Regions from separate parts of the Pseudomonas sp. H2_A10 genome, predicted to be linked through region 3. Evidence: predicted binding sites of a transcription regulator. Region 3 holds the regulator's gene; each other region holds the start of a gene.
What was found. Region 3 encodes sigma-54, which starts transcription at its own class of promoters, with help from an activator protein. Its sites were predicted from a motif close to ANTGGCATNNANNTTGCTNT; they were not measured.
Positions count from the first base shown of each region.

Region 1: glnA (glutamate--ammonia ligase) is a predicted target of sigma-54. The motif match lies at 2,205-2,224, and genes of this name have one in related genera.
Region 2: glnK (P-II family nitrogen regulator) is a predicted target of sigma-54. The motif match lies at 1,955-1,974, and genes of this name have one in related genera.
Region 4: flgB (flagellar basal body rod protein FlgB) is a predicted target of sigma-54. The motif match lies at 1,959-1,978, and genes of this name have one in related genera.

Region 1 is NZ_CP162821.1:517,000-521,192, reverse strand. Features, by position in the region: gene AB4O23_RS02360 (chorismate mutase) at 49-588, opposite strand; gene glnA (glutamate--ammonia ligase) at 698-2,104, opposite strand; gene thiI (tRNA uracil 4-sulfurtransferase ThiI) at 2,439-3,893, shown strand; gene typA (translational GTPase TypA) at 4,033-4,193, shown strand, end outside.
Region 2 is NZ_CP162821.1:1,109,653-1,113,845, reverse strand. Features, by position in the region: gene AB4O23_RS05015 (ammonium transporter) at 36-1,373, opposite strand; gene glnK (P-II family nitrogen regulator) at 1,408-1,746, opposite strand; gene AB4O23_RS05005 (accessory factor UbiK family protein) at 2,169-2,429, shown strand; gene AB4O23_RS05000 (YifB family Mg chelatase-like AAA ATPase) at 2,582-4,078, shown strand; gene AB4O23_RS04995 (methyl-accepting chemotaxis protein) at 4,120-4,193, opposite strand, start outside.
Region 3 is NZ_CP162821.1:5,952,195-5,956,387, reverse strand. Features, by position in the region: gene rapZ (RNase adapter RapZ) at 1-41, opposite strand, end outside; gene ptsN (PTS IIA-like nitrogen regulatory protein PtsN) at 44-508, opposite strand; gene hpf (ribosome hibernation-promoting factor, HPF/YfiA family) at 519-824, opposite strand; gene AB4O23_RS27705 (RNA polymerase factor sigma-54) at 900-2,393, opposite strand; gene lptB (LPS export ABC transporter ATP-binding protein) at 2,592-3,317, opposite strand; gene lptA (lipopolysaccharide transport periplasmic protein LptA) at 3,317-3,850, opposite strand; gene lptC (LPS export ABC transporter periplasmic protein LptC) at 3,837-4,193, opposite strand, start outside.
Region 4 is NZ_CP162821.1:2,328,698-2,332,890, reverse strand. Features, by position in the region: partial or broken gene flgE (flagellar hook protein FlgE) at 1-288, opposite strand, end outside; gene flgD (flagellar hook assembly protein FlgD) at 320-1,045, opposite strand; gene flgC (flagellar basal body rod protein FlgC) at 1,062-1,505, opposite strand; gene flgB (flagellar basal body rod protein FlgB) at 1,509-1,916, opposite strand; gene AB4O23_RS10895 (hypothetical protein) at 2,236-3,012, shown strand; gene cheR (protein-glutamate O-methyltransferase CheR) at 3,103-3,930, opposite strand; gene AB4O23_RS10885 (chemotaxis protein CheV) at 3,984-4,193, opposite strand, start outside.

The sequences.
Region 1 (4,193 bases), 570 kb from region 3:
TCGGGGAGGGATGCCGGAAGGTGCCTAAAATAATGTGGGTGTCATCCGTTATTGGCCTGTGCGAATACACAGCTCGGCCGTGGCGCGGATCATCGCCAGTTGCCGCAGCGGGTCGTTCAGCGGCTCATGCACCGCTTCGGTCAGCCAGTGAGGGCACTGCGGGTCGCTACGTTGGGGGGTGAAGTCCGCCAGTTGTTGCAGCAGGCGTGTTTGCAATTGATCCAGCTGCGGGCGAATCTGCTTCACCAGGTCCGGGCGCGGATCGTCGGGTGCCTTGCCCTGGAACTGCCAATCGGACAGGTGGGTGTACTGCACCAGCTTGTTTGCCTCGATCTGGGCCGAGAAGAATTGCTCGGCGGCGGCGGGTGCCAGTTTGTAGCTCGGCGCCTGGGCGACAACGCTGGCGATCACTTCTTGTTCGCGCTTCTTATCTTCCACCGGTTTTTTGCTGTCCCATTTGCTCAGCGCCACCTGGTCGGCGATTTCCAGGCGTTCGGCGATGCTGTTGAGCAGCGGCTCAAGAGTGGGGGGCGCAGCCAATGCACTGGCGCTGAAAAACACTAAAGCGAACGCAAGTCGACGTTTCAATGCTGATCTCCTTGTGGGAGGGAGGGGGGATTCGGGTTAATTCCCGGGCAAAAAAAGACCTCCCGAAGGAGGCCTTTTTCATCACGCTGCGTCAAGCAGCGCTACCGGATCAGCAGCTGTAGTACAGCTCGTATTCCAGTGGGTGTACGAAGGTGCGAACCTTGATTTCTTCTTCGCTTTTGAGCTCGATGTAGGCATCGATGAAGTCGTCGCTGAATACGCCGCCTTTGGTCAGGAACGCACGGCCCTTGTCCAGCTCTTCCAGGGCTTCTTTCAGGCTGCCGCACACTTGTGGGATCTCTTTGGCCTCTTCAGGCGGCAGGTCGTACAAGTTTTTGTCGGCGGCATCGCCTGGGTGGATCTTGTTCTGGATGCCGTCCAGGCCAGCCATGACCAGCGCAGCGAAGGCCAGGTATGGGTTGGCTGCCGGATCAGGGAAGCGCGCTTCGATACGGCGAGCGCGTGGGCTGGACACGTAAGGAATACGGATCGAGGCGGAACGGTTGCGAGCCGAGTAGGCCAGCATCACCGGTGCTTCGAAACCTGGGACCAGACGCTTGTAGGAGTTGGTCGACGGGTTGGTGAAGCCGTTCAGGGCCTTACCGTGCTTGATGATACCGCCGATGAAGTACAGGGCGGTGTCGGACAGGCCGGCATAACCTTCGCCGGCGAAGGTGTTCTTGCCTTCTTTGGCGATGGACAGGTGAACGTGCATACCCGAACCGTTATCGCCGTACAGTGGCTTAGGCATGAAGGTAGCGGTACGGCCGTAGGCATCAGCTACGTTGTGTACGCAGTACTTCAGGGTCTGGACTTCGTCAGCCTTGGCTACCAGGGTGTTGAACTTCACGCCGATTTCGTTCTGGCCGGCAGTCGCCACTTCGTGGTGGTGAACTTCGATGACCAGGCCCATTTCTTCCATGGCGTTGCACATGGAGGTACGGATTTCGTGGTCGTGGTCGAACGGCGGAACCGGGAAGTAGCCACCTTTGACGCCTGGACGGTGGCCTTTGTTGCCGCCTTCCACGTCCTGGTCGGACATCCACGAGCCTTGCTCGGAGAAGATTTTGAACATGGAACCGGAGATGTCGGACTTGAACTTGACCGAATCAAAGATGAAGAACTCTGGTTCCGGGCCTACGAATACGGTGTCGCCGATACCGGTCGACTTCAGGTATTCCTCGGCGCGCTTGGCGATCGCACGTGGGTCGCGATCGTAGCCTTGCATGGTCGAAGGCTCGATCACGTCGCAGACGATGATCAGGGTTGGGTCTTCGGTGAACGGGTCAAGGACGGCAGTGCTGTCGTCCGGCATCAGGATCATGTCGGAGGCTTCGATGCCTTTCCAGCCGGCAATGGAGGAACCGTCGAACATTTTGCCTTCTTCGAAGAAAGCATCATCCAGCGCGTCGCGAGCCGGCATGGTCACGTGGTGCTGAGTGCCTTTGGTGTCCGTGAAGCGCAGATCAATCCATTTAACGTCATGATCTTTGATGAGTTGAACCGACTTCGACATAGTGTCCTCCGGGTGGCTTCGGGCTGGGGTAGTGGAGTTAGCCCTTAGAATGTGGGTGATGCCGGCGCGGATAGTCCGCCATGGCAACCTGCCTCACAAGAGAGCAAATTGCATGCCAGTGCGCCAACATGGGTTTTTTGCGCCAAAAGCGACCCTATAAAGGTGCGCAGCGACAAAAGCCCGAAAATAGCGCACTGCAATGTGGCGCATGCGCATGCAAATGCACCGCTTTAGTGCGTTGCGGTGTGAGTGCATATTAACTGGTTAAACCTTGAGCGATTTCCGCTATAATCCGCGCCCCCCTTTTTCAGCAGGCCCGGCGCGCGCTGTTTCCATGAAATTAATCGTTAAAGTCTTCCCCGAAATCACCATCAAGAGCCGACCGGTACGGATGCGTTTTATCCGTCAATTGGCCAAGAACATCCGTGCCGTGCTCCGAGATCTGGACCCGGCTGTGGTGGTGAATGGCGTGTGGGACAACCTCGAGCTGGAAACCCGCCTGACCGACGCCAAAGCCTTGAAGGATATGACCGAGCGCCTGAGCTGCATGCCGGGCATCGCACACTTCCTGCAGGTTGACGAGTACGCGCTGGGCGACTTCGACGACATCACCGAAAAATGCAAACTGCATTTTGGCGACAACCTTGAAGGCAAGATTTTTTCGGTGCGCTGCAAGCGTGCCGGCAAGCACCCGTTCAGCTCCATGGACGTGGAGAAATACGTCGGCAGCAAGCTGCGTCGCGAGTGCGGCGCCGCTGGAATTTCCCTGAAAGCGCCGCAAATTGAAGTGCGCATGGAAATTCGCGACCAACGGTTGTTTGTGATCCACAGCCAGCACAACAGCATCGGCGGCTACCCGCTCGGCGCCCTGGAACAGACCCTGGTGCTGATGTCCGGCGGTTTCGATTCCACGGTGGCGGCCTACCAGATCATGCGCCGCGGCCTGATGAGCCACTTCTGCTTCTTCAACCTGGGTGGGCGCGCACACGAATTGGGCGTGATGGAAGTTGCGCACTTTATCTGGAAGAAGTACGGCAGCTCCCAACGCGTGCTATTTGTGAGCGTACCGTTCGAGGAAGTGCTGGGCGAAATTCTCGGCAAAGTCGATAACAGTCATATGGGCGTGGTATTGAAGCGTATGATGTTGCGCGCGGCCTCCCGTATCGCCGATCAATTGCAGATCGACGCGCTGGTGACCGGCGAAGCGATTTCCCAGGTTTCCAGCCAGACGCTGCCGAACCTGTCGCTGATCGACTGCGTGACCGAGAAGCTGGTGCTGCGCCCGCTGATCGCCAGCCACAAGCAGGACATCATCGATTTGGCGGAAGAAATCGGCACCGCCGACTTCGCCAAGCATATGCCTGAGTACTGCGGGGTCATCTCGGTGAACCCCAAGACCCACGCCAAGCGCAACCGCGTGGAGTACGAAGAACAACAGTTTGATATGGCGATTCTGGAGCGTGCGCTCGAGAACGCCAAGCTGGTACCGATCGATCGTGTTATCGACGAGTTGGGCCAGGATGTGCAGATCGAAGAAGTCAGCGAAGCCCTGGCCGGCCAGATCGTCATCGACATCCGTCACCCGGATGCCGCGGAAGATGAGCCGCTGGAAATCGCCGGCATCGACGTACAAACGCTGCCGTTCTATGCATTGAACGCGCGTTTCAAGGAACTGGATGACAGCCGTCAGTACCTGCTGTATTGCGACAAAGGCGTGATGAGTCGCCTGCATGCCCACCATTTGCTCAGTGAGGGGCATGCCAATGTGCGCGTTTATCGACCGAGCTAAGAGCCCGGGGCTGTTTGCCTGTGGCCTGCGTCACCGGCCCCCCGACTCTGCCGTCAAGCTGTAACGGCAAGGCCTGACTCTACTGTAAATCGCTGCCACGACCTGTCAGCACACCGAATCCTCTGATCGAGATACACAAGTGATCGAAAATCTACGTAACATCGCCATCATTGCTCACGTTGACCATGGTAAAACCACCCTGGTAGACAAACTCCTGCGTCAATCCGGCACCCTGGAGCGCAACGAGCTCAACGACGAGCGCGTGATGGACTCCAACGACCAGGAAAAAGAGCGCGGTAT
Region 2 (4,193 bases), 1.2 Mb from region 3:
ATGCCCGGCAAGCCGGGCATCTTTTTTTCGCGTACTTACAAGTTGTAGCCGCGTTCGTTGTGTTGCGCCAGGTCGAGGCCAACAGCCTCCTCCTCTTCGCTGACACGCAGGCCCATGACCATGTCCAGCACCTTCAGGATGATGTAGGTGACGATGGCCGTGTAGATCACGGTGAAACCGACGCCTTTGCACTGGATCCAGACTTGAGCCGCGATATCAGTCACGGTGCCGAAACCGCCCAGAGAAGGGGCTGCGAATACACCGGTAAGGATCGCGCCGAGAATACCGCCAATGCCGTGTACGCCGAAGGCATCCAGGGAATCGTCGTAGCCCAGCTTGCGCTTGAGAGTAGTGGCACAGAAGAAGCACACCACACCCGCCGCCAGGCCGATGATCAGTGCGCCCATCGGGCCCACGGTGCCGGCGGCCGGCGTGATCGCGACCAGGCCAGCCACCACACCCGAGGCGATGCCCAGTGCGCTTGGCTTACCGTGAGTGATCCACTCGGCGAACATCCAGCCCAGCGCCGCAGCGGCAGTTGCAATCTGAGTCACCAGCATCGCCATGCCCGCAGTGCCGTTGGCCGCCACAGCCGAGCCGGCGTTGAAGCCGAACCAGCCGATCCACAGCATGGCCGCACCGATCAGGGTGTAACCGAGGTTGTGCGGGGCCATCGGTGTGGTCGGGAAGCCCTTGCGCTTGCCGAGTACCAGGCAAGCTACCAGGCCGGCCACACCGGCGTTGATGTGCACCACGGTGCCGCCGGCGAAGTCCAGCACGCCCCAGTCCCACATCAGGCCACCGTTGCCGCTCCAGACCATGTGCGCGATCGGCGCATAGACCAGCGTGAACCAGATGCCCATGAAAATCAGCATTGCGGAAAACTTCATACGCTCAGCGAACGCACCGACGATCAGCGCCGGGGTGATGATGGCGAAGGTCATCTGGAAAGTGATGAACACCGCTTCCGGGAACAGCGCCGCAGGCCCGGTGATGCTGGCCGGAGTGACACCCGCCAGGAACGCCTTGCCCATGCCGCCGAAGAAGGAATTGAAGTTGACTACGCCCTGCTCCATACCGGTGGTATCGAACGCGATGCTGTAACCGTAGATGACCCACAGGATGCTGATCAGGCCAGTGATGGCGAAGCACTGCATCATCACCGACAGAATATTCTTGGAGCGGACCATGCCGCCGTAAAACAGCGCCAGGCCCGGGATGGTCATGAACAGCACCAGTGCGGTGGCGGTCAGCATCCAGGCGGTGTCGCCGGAGTTGAGGACTGGAGCAGCCACTTCGTCTGCCGCCATGGCCAGGCTTGGCATTACGATGGACAACAGGGCTCCGAGCCCTGCGAATTTACGCAGAGTCATATTGTTTTCTCCTGGGGCGTTGGGGTTTGGCGGCTTAGATTGCGTCGGTATCGGTTTCGCCGGTACGGATGCGAATCGCCTGTTCCAGATTGACCACGAAGATCTTGCCGTCACCGATCTTGCCGGTGTTGGCCGCCTTGGTTATCGCCTCGATAACCCGGTCAAGATCCTTGTCGTCAATGGCGACATCGATCTTCACCTTCGGCAGGAAATCGACTACGTATTCCGCGCCGCGATACAGCTCGGTGTGACCCTTCTGCCGACCGAAGCCCTTGACCTCAGTAACGGTAATGCCCTGCACGCCGATCTCGGACAGTGACTCGCGTACATCGTCCAACTTGAACGGCTTGATGATGGCAGTGACTAGCTTCATGAAAACTCTCTCCCGAATTGGTGGACTTGCCCCAGGAAAACAAACCCGTCTCAAGTCTAAGCGCAGTGCCTGGCTTTGTAACGCATCGTCGCAAGGGCAGTTGCCATTGCGACGCCAGCTAACCACTGGTGACGAAACCTGTACCCCTGATCCGTCGGCGCACTGCATTCGTCACAGCGACTGCATCAGTGCATGGGTCATGATCGTCTAAGCAGAAACCTTGCCAGCTCCGTAAAAACCACTGAAATCAGTCCATTGCCCACTTAAGCCCACCCGCAGGGCTGTCTGGCGGCCGCAATGCGCACGAAAACAGTGCGCCGCCGTCCGGCGCGATGCGCGAAAAGCGTGCGCCGCAGGCCGTGAAAAAGACTATAGACGCTGCGTGATACACTGCCCGCCAACAGTTTTCCGGAATATTTCCCATGCTCGCGCCCAAAGACCTCCTCGACGCCCTGAGCGGCCATGCCTCTCGCCTGTTCAGCGGCGAAACCCCGCTGCCCCGCAATGAAATCGAAAGCCAGTTCAAGGCCTTGCTGCAAAGTGGCTTCAGCAAGCTCGACCTGGTAAGCCGAGAAGAGTTTGATAGCCAAATGGTGGTGCTGGCCCGCACGCGTGCGCGGCTGGAGAGCCTGGAAGCGAAAGTCGCGGAGTTGGAAGCGCGGTTAACACCACCCGCTGAATAAACGCAGCCCGTGTGGAAGGGGGCTGGCTCCCTCCACACGCGCGTCACCTTTTTCTCTGGATACGTTCTGTAAAACCTCCGCGCTTCGCTCTTCCCCACCTCGTCTACCCTTGAAAAACCGCAGGAAGCGGCCCCCCATTTCAAGGAACGAGCATGTCCCTCGCCATTGTCCACAGCCGCGCCCAGGTCGGCGTCGAAGCCCCCGCCGTCACCGTAGAAGTGCACATGGCCAATGGCTTGCCTTCCCTGACCCTGGTGGGCCTGCCCGAAACCGCCGTCAAGGAAAGCAAGGACCGCGTGCGCAGCGCCATCCTCAACAGTGCCCTGCAATATCCCTCGCGCCGCATCACCCTCAACCTCGCGCCCGCCGACCTGCCCAAGGACGGCGGGCGCTTTGATTTGGCCATCGCCTTGGGGATTCTGGCGGCCAGCGTGCAGGTACCGGCGTTGATGCTCGATGAGGTCGAATGCCTGGGCGAATTGGCGCTGTCCGGTGAAGTGCGCGCGGTCAAAGGTGTGTTGCCAGCCGCATTGGCGGCGCGCAAGGCCGGGCGCACCGTGATAGTGCCGCGGGCGAATGCCGAGGAGGCCTGCCTGGCTTGCGGGTTGAAGGTGATAGCGGTGGATCACCTCCTGCAGGTGGTAGCGCACTTGAATGGGCAGGTGCCGATTGAGCCCTACAAATCCGATGGCTTGCTGTACCTGAACAAGCCCTACCCAGACTTGAGCGAAGTGCAGGGCCAGCTCGCCGCCAAGCGTGCATTGCTGATCGCAGCGGCGGGTGCGCATAACCTGCTGTTCAGCGGGCCACCGGGCACCGGCAAGACCTTGCTCGCCAGCCGCCTGCCCGGTTTGCTACCGCCACTGAGCGAACAGGAGGCTCTGGAAGTGGCGGCGATCCAATCGGTGGTCAGCCTCGCGCCGCTGAGCCACTGGCCACACCGGCCGTTTCGCCAGCCGCACCATTCCGCTTCAGGCCCGGCGCTGGTGGGTGGCGGCTCGAAACCGCAGCCAGGGGAAATTACCCTGGCGCATCACGGGGTGTTGTTCCTGGATGAATTGCCAGAGTTCGATCGCAAAGTACTGGAGGTGCTGCGCGAGCCACTGGAGTCGGGACATATCGTGATTTCCCGCGCTCGCGACCGAGTGAGTTTCCCGGCGCGCTTCCAACTGGTGGCGGCCATGAACCCCTGCCCTTGCGGCTATATGGGCGAACCCAGTGGGCGCTGTCGCTGCACGCCGGAGCAAATCCAGCGGTATCGAAACAAGCTCTCCGGGCCGCTGTTGGATCGAATCGACCTGCACCTTACCGTGGCACGTGAAACAACCGCGTTGAATCCAACCCGGCAGGCCGGTGACACGACGGCTACAGCCTCGGCCCACGTGGCCGAAGCCAGGGACCGTCAGCAACGGCGCCAGGGCTGCGCCAATGCCTTCCTTGATCTACCGAGCCTGCGCGAGCACTGCCAATTGCTGAAAGCCGATGAAAGCTGGCTGGAGGGTGCCTGCGAGCGGCTGACGTTGTCGCTGCGCGCAGCACATCGGCTACTCAAGGTGGCACGCACTCTGGCGGACTTGGATCAGGTGCAGGCGATCACCCGCGATCATCTCAAGGAGGCCTTGCAATACCGGCCCCCAGCAATCACTTGAGTCTGGCGTAGGCCCCCTCGCACATTTTGCACAGCGTAATCTCAGCGGAACCGATCCACTTCATGGCGCAGGCCCGCCGCCAACGTTTCCAACTCCTTAGCGGTAATCGCCAAAT
Region 3 (4,193 bases):
TTACCCGAGCCTGAGCGGCCGCTGACGATGATCAAACGCATGATTACTGCCCGTTTTGTTCATCCAGGACAACTTGATACAGCGCCGCGTTGCTGCTGGCACTGCGCAGTTTGTCGCGTACCTCCTTGCGGTCGAGCATGCTGGCGATCTGCCGGAGCAGTTCCAGGTGCGCATCGGTGGCGGCTTCCGGGACCAGCAGCACAAATAGCAGGTCAACCGGGGCGCCGTCGATGGCGTCAAAATCGATCGGAGCTTCCAGATGCAGCAGGGCGCTCACGGGGGTGTCACAGCCTTTGAGGCGGCAGTGAGGAATGGCGATGCCGTTGCCAAAACCGGTGGAACCGAGTTTTTCACGGGCAACCAGTGCCTCGAAGACAACTTGCATCTCCAGATCCGGCACTTCGCGGGCGATCAGGTTGGCAATTTGTTCAAGGGCTTTTTTCTTGCTGCCGCCCGGCACGTTCACGAGGGAACGGCCGGGGGTCAGGATGGTTTCAAGTCGGATCATGGGGGGAGAGTTAACGACCTGTACCTTGCATCAGGTGCAGATTCTTTTCCTTATGCTTTATGAGTTGGCGGTCCAGCTTGTCGTAGAGCGAGTCAATCGCCGCGTACATGTCCTCATGCTCAGCATTGGCGACGAGCTTGGCATTCGGTACGTGCAGGGTGGCCTCGATTTTCTGCTTGAGCTTATCGACCTCCATGATGACCTGCACGTTGGTGATCTTGTCAAAATGCCCCGCAAGCTTGTTCAGCTTGCTCTCGGTGTACTCACGCAGGGGCTTGGTGACTTCCAGCTGGTGTCCACTGATGTTGACTTGCATACAGCTTCTCCTTCGTTGCCAGTGCATAAAGCGGCAGGCAAAGACGCCTGCCACTGGAACGCTGTGGCCCGCCCGTCACATCAAACGCTTACGCTCGCTGGAAGGCGCGATCCCAAGGGACTCGCGGTACTTGGCGACGGTTCGACGGGCGACCTGAATGCCTTGTGCCTCCAGTAAACCAGCGATCTTGCTGTCACTCAACGGCTTTTTCTGATTTTCCGCGGCAACCAGTTTTTTGATGATCGCGCGGATCGCCGTGGACGAGCATTCGCCGCCTTCGGAGGTGCTGACATGGCTGGAGAAAAAGTATTTGAGCTCATATATACCCCGTGGGGTATGCATGAATTTTTGCGTCGTCACCCGTGAAATCGTTGATTCGTGCATGCCTACCGCCTCGGCGATGTCATGCAGCACCAGAGGCTTCATCGCCTCGTCGCCGTATTCCAGGAAGCCGCGCTGATGCTCGACGATCTGGGTGGCAACTTTCATCAGGGTTTCGTTACGGCTCTGCAGGCTCTTGATGAACCAGCGGGCTTCCTGCAACTGGTTGCGCATGAAGGTGTTGTCGGCGCTGGTGTCGGCGCGGCGCACAAAACCGGCATATTGCGGGTTGACCCGCAGGCGTGGCACCGACTCCTGGTTCAATTCCACCAGCCAGCGTTCGTTGTCCTTGCGCACAATCACGTCAGGGACCACATATTCGGCTTCGCTGGACTCGATCTGCGAGCCCGGGCGCGGGTTGAGGCTTTGCACCAGTTCGATAACCTGGCGCAGGTCATCTTCCTTGAGCTTCATGCGGCGCATCAACTGGCTGTAGTCGCGGCTGCCCAGCAGGTCGATGTAATCGGTGACCAGGCGCTGGGCTTCAGCCAGCCAAGGTGTCTTGGCGGGCAGCTGGCGCAGTTGCAGCAACAGGCATTCGCTCAGGGAGCGGGCGCCAATGCCCGCAGGCTCGAACTGCTGGATGCGGTGCAGGACGGCTTCGATTTCGTCCAGCTCAATGTCCAGTTCAGGGTCGAAGGCCTCCAGAATCTCCTCGAGCGTCTCGTCCAGATAACCCTGGTTGTTGATGCAATCGATCAGCGTGACGGCGATCAGGCGATCGGTGTCGGACATCGGTGCGAGGTTCAGTTGCCACAACAGATGGCTCTGCAGGCTTTCGCCGGCGGAGGTGCGGGTGGTGAAGTCCCACTCGTCATCATCGTTGCTGGGCAGGCTGCTCGCGCTGGTCTGGTAGACGTCTTCCCAGGCGGTATCCACCGGGAGTTCGTTGGGAATGCGTTCGTTCCAGTCGCCTTCCTCAAGGTTATCCACCGTTGGGGCGGTTTCCTGGTAGGAGGGTTCCTGCACGTCGGAATTGGTTTTTTGCTCGATGTTGTCGGCCAGCGGGTCTGCATTATCGAAGTCGTCGCCTTCTTCCTGGCGTTCGAGCATCGGATTGGACTCCAGGGCCTCCTGGATTTCCTGTTGCAGGTCCAGGGTCGACAATTGGAGCAGGCGGATGGCCTGTTGCAGCTGCGGTGTCATCGTCAGCTGCTGGCCCATTCTCAGGACTAGCGATGGTTTCATGGCAGGGGCTTAACACCTTATTCGCCGGCGCAATGCGCCATCCACGACAGGGCGCGTGAGCGCCAAACATAAGCAAATTATATGCCTGATATCGAGGGCTTTGCCTAGAGCGCGGTAACAATAAAAAAACCGTAGGTTTTTCTTTGGTACGCGCGCTTCGGACAAACGACCTGCCACCCCCTGTTCATACAGGTGGTTTTACAGGCGGAACTCGTGACCCAGGTACACTTCCTTGACCAGTTCGTTGGCCAGGATGGTCGCGGAATCGCCTTCGGCGATCAACTGGCCATCGTTGACGATATACGCGGTTTCGCAGATATCGAGGGTTTCACGCACGTTGTGGTCGGTGATCAATACGCCGATACCCTTGGCCTTGAGGTGATGGATGATCTGCTTGATGTCGCCGACCGAAATCGGGTCGACGCCGGCAAACGGTTCGTCCAGCAGGATGAACTTTGGCGCGGTCGCCAGGGCGCGGGCGATTTCCACGCGACGACGCTCGCCACCGGACAGGCTCATGCCAAGGTTGTCGCGAATGTGGTTGATGTGGAACTCCTGCAGCAGGCTTTCCAGCTCTTGGCGGCGGCCGTCACGGTCGAGTTCCTTGCGGGTCTCAAGGATAGCCATGATGTTGTCGGCAACCGACAGTTTGCGGAAGATCGAGGCTTCTTGCGGGAGATAGCCGATACCGGCGCGAGCACGGCCGTGCATCGGCTGATGGCTGACATCCAGGTCGTCGATCAGTACGCGACCCTGATCTGCCTGGACCAGGCCGACGATCATATAGAAGCATGTGGTCTTGCCGGCGCCGTTGGGGCCGAGCAAGCCGACGATCTGGCCGCTGTCGATCGACAGGCTGACGTCGCGCACGACCTGACGGCTTTTATAGGCCTTGGCCAGATGCTGGGCTTTCAGGGTTGCCATTACTCGGCCTTCTTCTTCGGCTGGATAACCATGTCGATACGCGGACGTGGCGCAGTTACCTTGTTGCCATTGGCTCGACCGGCGTTGGCGATCTGCTTCACGGTGTCATAGGTGATTTTTTCACCTTCCGTGGAGTTGCCATCGGGGCTCAGCACCTTGGCCTGGTCGATCAATACAATGCGGTTCTGCTGGGCATGGTACTGGATGGTCTTGCCGTAGCCCTTCATCGGGCCTGTATCGGTAGCCGACTGCTTCTGTTCGAAGTAAGCCAGGTTGCCCACCGAGGTCACGACGTCAATATCACCGTTTGGGGTGCGCGTCAGTGTCACGGTATTGCCGGTGATCTTCATCGACCCCTGGGTAATGATCACGCCGCCGGTGTAGGTCGCTACACCTTGCTTGTCATCCAGTTGCGCATCGTCAGCCGAGATGTGGATCGGCTGCTGGCTATCGTTCGGCAGAGCCCAGGCGCTCACGCTTCCCAGTGCTGCGCCCAGACTGAGCAAAATAGGGAGAGTTTTAACGAGCCTCATACTGTCCTCTTACGTTCGATAGCAGGTGTATCCTGCTTTCTTTCAAATACGCTTTCATTCCCTTGCCAGTCGATACACCGCCAGCGCCGTCGATTCTAACGTCTTGCTCGGTCTGCGCATATTGCTTCTGCGGGAATACGGTCATGCGACTGGTAGTAATCACCGTGTCGCGTTTCTGGGCGTCAGTGCGTGCAACACGCACCGAATCAATCAGTTCTACCTCGGTACCGTCCGGGTTCACCTCGCCACGCTTGCTGGTGACGTGCCACGGAAACTCAGTGCCGCGATACAGGTTCAGGTCCGGATTGGTCAGCAGGGTGACTTCGGTCGTCTTCAAATGCTC
Region 4 (4,193 bases), 2.4 Mb from region 3:
GTCGCTGCCCTTCTGCACGAAGAAGCCACCACCCTGGATCGCCATGTCCAGGATACCGCCGCTGCCGTTGACGTCACCCTGGGTGAATTGCTGGGACACCGCCGCCAGGTTCACGCCGTTGCCGATGCTGTTCTGGCCGGTACCCAGTTTGGACGCGGCATAGATGTCGGAGAATTCCGCACGGGACGACTTGAAGCCGGTGGTCGCGACGTTGGCGATGTTGTTGCCGGTCACGTCCAGTTGTTTATTGGCCGCATAGAGGCCGCTAAGGCCGATGTTAAAAGACATGTTTCTCTCCCTCTGCCGTATCTAGCCGGCTCTATGTACCAATAGTCTGAATTTGCGACAGCTTCACGCTGCCCATGCCACCTGCAAGGTTCAGCAGCATTTCGCCGCCGGTCTTGCTCAACGTCACGCTGGTCACGGTTGCCGGCAGCGATGTTGCCAGGGCCACTGCGTCGCCCTTGTCATTCTTGGTCGTGGCCGCAAAGGTGTAGGTGCCGGCTGGGGCGACCTCGCCGTTGCCGTTCTTGCCATCCCAGATAAAGTCCGACGTACCGGCACTCTGGGCGCCCAAATCGAGGGTGCGCACCAGGTTGCCGTCTTTGTCGGTGATCTTGACGGTGACGTTACCCGTCGCCGCGGTCACGGCCACCGAGCCGGTCATGCTCTTGCTGGTATCCACCAGGGCCTTGTCGGTCTGGGTGATGATCGAACGCCCGACCAGCGAAGAAGCCTGCAGCGCTTGCGAGGAGCTGAAGTTGCTGGAGATGTTATTCACCGAGTCGTTCAGGGTGTTGATGCCTTCGAGGCTGCTGAACTGCGCCAGCTGGGCCACGAATGCACCGTTGTCCTGGGGTGACAGCGGGTTCTGGTTTTTCAGTTGGGTCACCAGCAGTTGCAGGAACGCGTCCTTGCCCAGCGACTGGTTGCCCGTCGCGGTCTTGGAAGCATCACCCAGGCTGCTGTTGTCCGTTGCAGTCTTGACCTTGGAATTGAACAGGTCCTGGACTGCCGTGTTGTTAGACGTATCAACGATGGCCATTATTTGGCGCCCCTTATCACTGACCCAGGGTCAGGACCTTTTGCATCATGGTTTTGGCGGTGTTCATCATTTCCGCGTTGGTCTGGAACGAGCGGCTGGCGGAGATCATGTCGGCCATCTCCTCGACCACGTTGACGTTCGGGTAATACACGTAGCCTTTTTCGTTCGCTGCCGGGTGGTTAGGCTCGTAGCGCGCTTCGAGGTTGCTCTGGTCTTCGACCACACCGAGTACCTGCACGCCTTTGCCGGCGGCGTCCTGTTCCTGGAACAACGAATCGCTGCCACCGTTCTGGCCGGCCTGGAACATGGTGGCGAACACCGGGTGCCGGGCGCGATAGGTTTGGTCAATGCTCGAAGACACAGTCTCGGCGTTGGCGATGTTACTGGCGACGGTGTTGAGGCGCGTGGTCTGGGCGCTCATGCCACTGCCGGCAATATTGAAAACACTGGACAGGGACATGGCTTACTCTCCACGCAGGGCTGACATCAGCCCTTTGAATTTGCTGTTGAGCAGGGTAAAGCTGGCCTGAAAGTTCACCGAGTTCTCGGCATAAGCCGATTGCTCCAGTTGGGCGTCGACGGTGTTCTGGTCGATCGATGGCTGCATCGGCGTGCGATACAGCAACGACTCGTCACCACTGCTCAGGCCTTGCGCTTCGATATGACGGTTGTTGGTCATGTTCAAGGCGAAGGTGCCGTTCTTGGTCTTGTCCTGCTGTGCAGCGAGCACAGCGGAGAAGTCCAGGTCCCGAGCCTTGTAGTTCGGGGTGTCGGCGTTGGCAATGTTGTTGGCCAGGACTTCGGCACGCTGGGCGCGGAAGCCCAGGGCTTGTTCGTGGATACCGAGCGCTTTATCGAAGCTGATGCTCATGGCGGAAACCTTTAGGCTGACCTGCTGTTCGTTAACAGGACTATAGCAAGGTGCATGCCAACCTGAGCAGAGCCCGAATTTCAAGGGCTTGCGGCAATGTTGCCGGCGGTGATGCCAGAAAAGCGGCAAGCGATTTCCGCGTAGCGCCAGTAAAGCGGCAATCGGGCTTGCCGCTTGCGAGTGGAGGGCTATAAACGGTGTGCGCAGGGGGCCGGGGTATTTAACCGTTTGTCCGTACTGTTATTTATGACAATTGCGACACGCGTAGGCTTTGATACTTTATCAACCGACCCCCTTAAGCACAACGCAGAGGCTCGACATGTTGATAATCCCGGCCCCCAGGTTTGTCGAACAGGATTCGACACAGCCGATCCCGAATCTTGACCCTGCCCGACTGAGCGGCGACGTCGCCATACTGAGGTTGGATTTTCCTATGCAGCCAGCCGATTATTTCTATTTGAGCCTCAACAGCACCGTTCTTGGTGGCACGCACAATCAAAGCTTTAATATTGCCCACAGCACCGCTTCGCTGCGGATTCTGATTCCCACGAACATTGTCATCGCCAGTGCGGGCACCGAAGTCCAGTTGCGGGCCCGCATCCTGCGTGGAGGGCTGTATTCCACTGCAGGGGAGGCGAGAGTAAACATCGGTCGCCTGCCCATTGTGGTGCCACCAGACCAGTCATGGGACTTCAGCGACGGCACCTTTCAAGGCTGGGTAGCACAAGGCGTCTATGTGTCGCGGCTAAGCGTGATCGGTAGCCGCGTGGTCGTTAACCAGTTCAACAATCAGGCCACCAGCTCCCACATCATCACCCGTGCAGTTCCGGTAACGGCAGGACGCACCTATAACTGCAGCTTCGAGGTGACGGGAAGTACAGCCGTCAGCGACGGGTCGACCCTGCACATGACGATAAACGGCAGCCGGATCGGGCCTGACGTCACCACTATTACCGATGCCCGACGCCAAATCGGAACAGGAACATTTACCGCCGCCACGACGGGAACCGTGCGACTCGGCATCTTCAACGCAACAGTGCCCAGCGGGCAACATGGCCTGTCCCTGGGGCCCCTCCAAATGAGCACCACGCCCTGAGCGCTGTTGATGAGGACCGGCAGCGATTTTGCGCGAATAAAAAACGGGAGACTTTGCAAAGGTCTCCCGTTTTTGTTTTTAAAGCGCCGGTTATTTGGCCTGGTAAATGATGCCGGGGCTGCACTGCACCATCTGGAAGTGATCCGGCAGGCCGTTCAGCGCTTCGGAAGCACCCAGGAACAGGTAGCCGCCACGCTTGAGCGTGCCATGGATGCGCAACAGGATGTCTTTCTTCACCTCGGCCGAGAAGTAGATCAGCACGTTGCGGCAAAACACCATGTCGAACTTGCCCAGGCTGGCGTAGCTGTCGAGCAGGTTGAACGAGCGAAACTCCACGCGGTTTTTGATCGGCGCCTTGATCGCCCAGCGCCCGGCGCCTTTAGGCTCGAAGTAGCGCTGCAACCGGTCTTGGGACAAACCACGGCCCAGGGCCAGGCTGTCGTACTCACCGGTCTTGCAGTTGGTGAGCATGGTGCCGGACAGATCGGTGGCGACAATTTGCGCACCGGCCTTCAATTGCCCGATGTTGGTCCGCTCGAACTCATCGATGGACATCGAGATGGAATACGGCTCCTGCCCCGAAGAACAGGCCGCCGACCAGATGCGCAGACGCTGGCCCGGGCTGGCCTTGATAGCCTCCGGCAGCACCTTGCTCTTGAGCACCTCAAAGGGGTAGGTGTCACGAAACCACAGGGTTTCGTTGGTGGTCATGGCATCGACCACCATCTCTTTGAGCCCACTGCGCGGCTGGCCCTGGATCCGTTGAACCAACTCACCCAGGGACTTGATACCCTGCTGCTCCATTAGTTTGTTAAGACGACTGGATACCAGGTATTGCTTGTTTTCACCGAGCAATATCCCACAGGCTTTTTCCAGGAAGACCCGGAACTGCTCAAAATCCAAATTACCTGTAGACACTGATACCGCCTCTAAAATCGTATGACCGCCAGGGAAAAAGCCCCTGGCTATTATTATTCTGCTGCCTTGATCCGGTCGACCACCCGGGATGCCAGGTCATCAGGACGGAATTTGGCCAGGAAGTCATCGGCACCGACTTTCTTGACCATCGCCTGATTGAATACACCCGACAACGAAGTATGCAGGACGATATGCAATTTTTGCATGCGTGGATCGCTGCGTATTTCGGCCGTGAGAGTGTAGCCATCCATTTCCGGCATCTC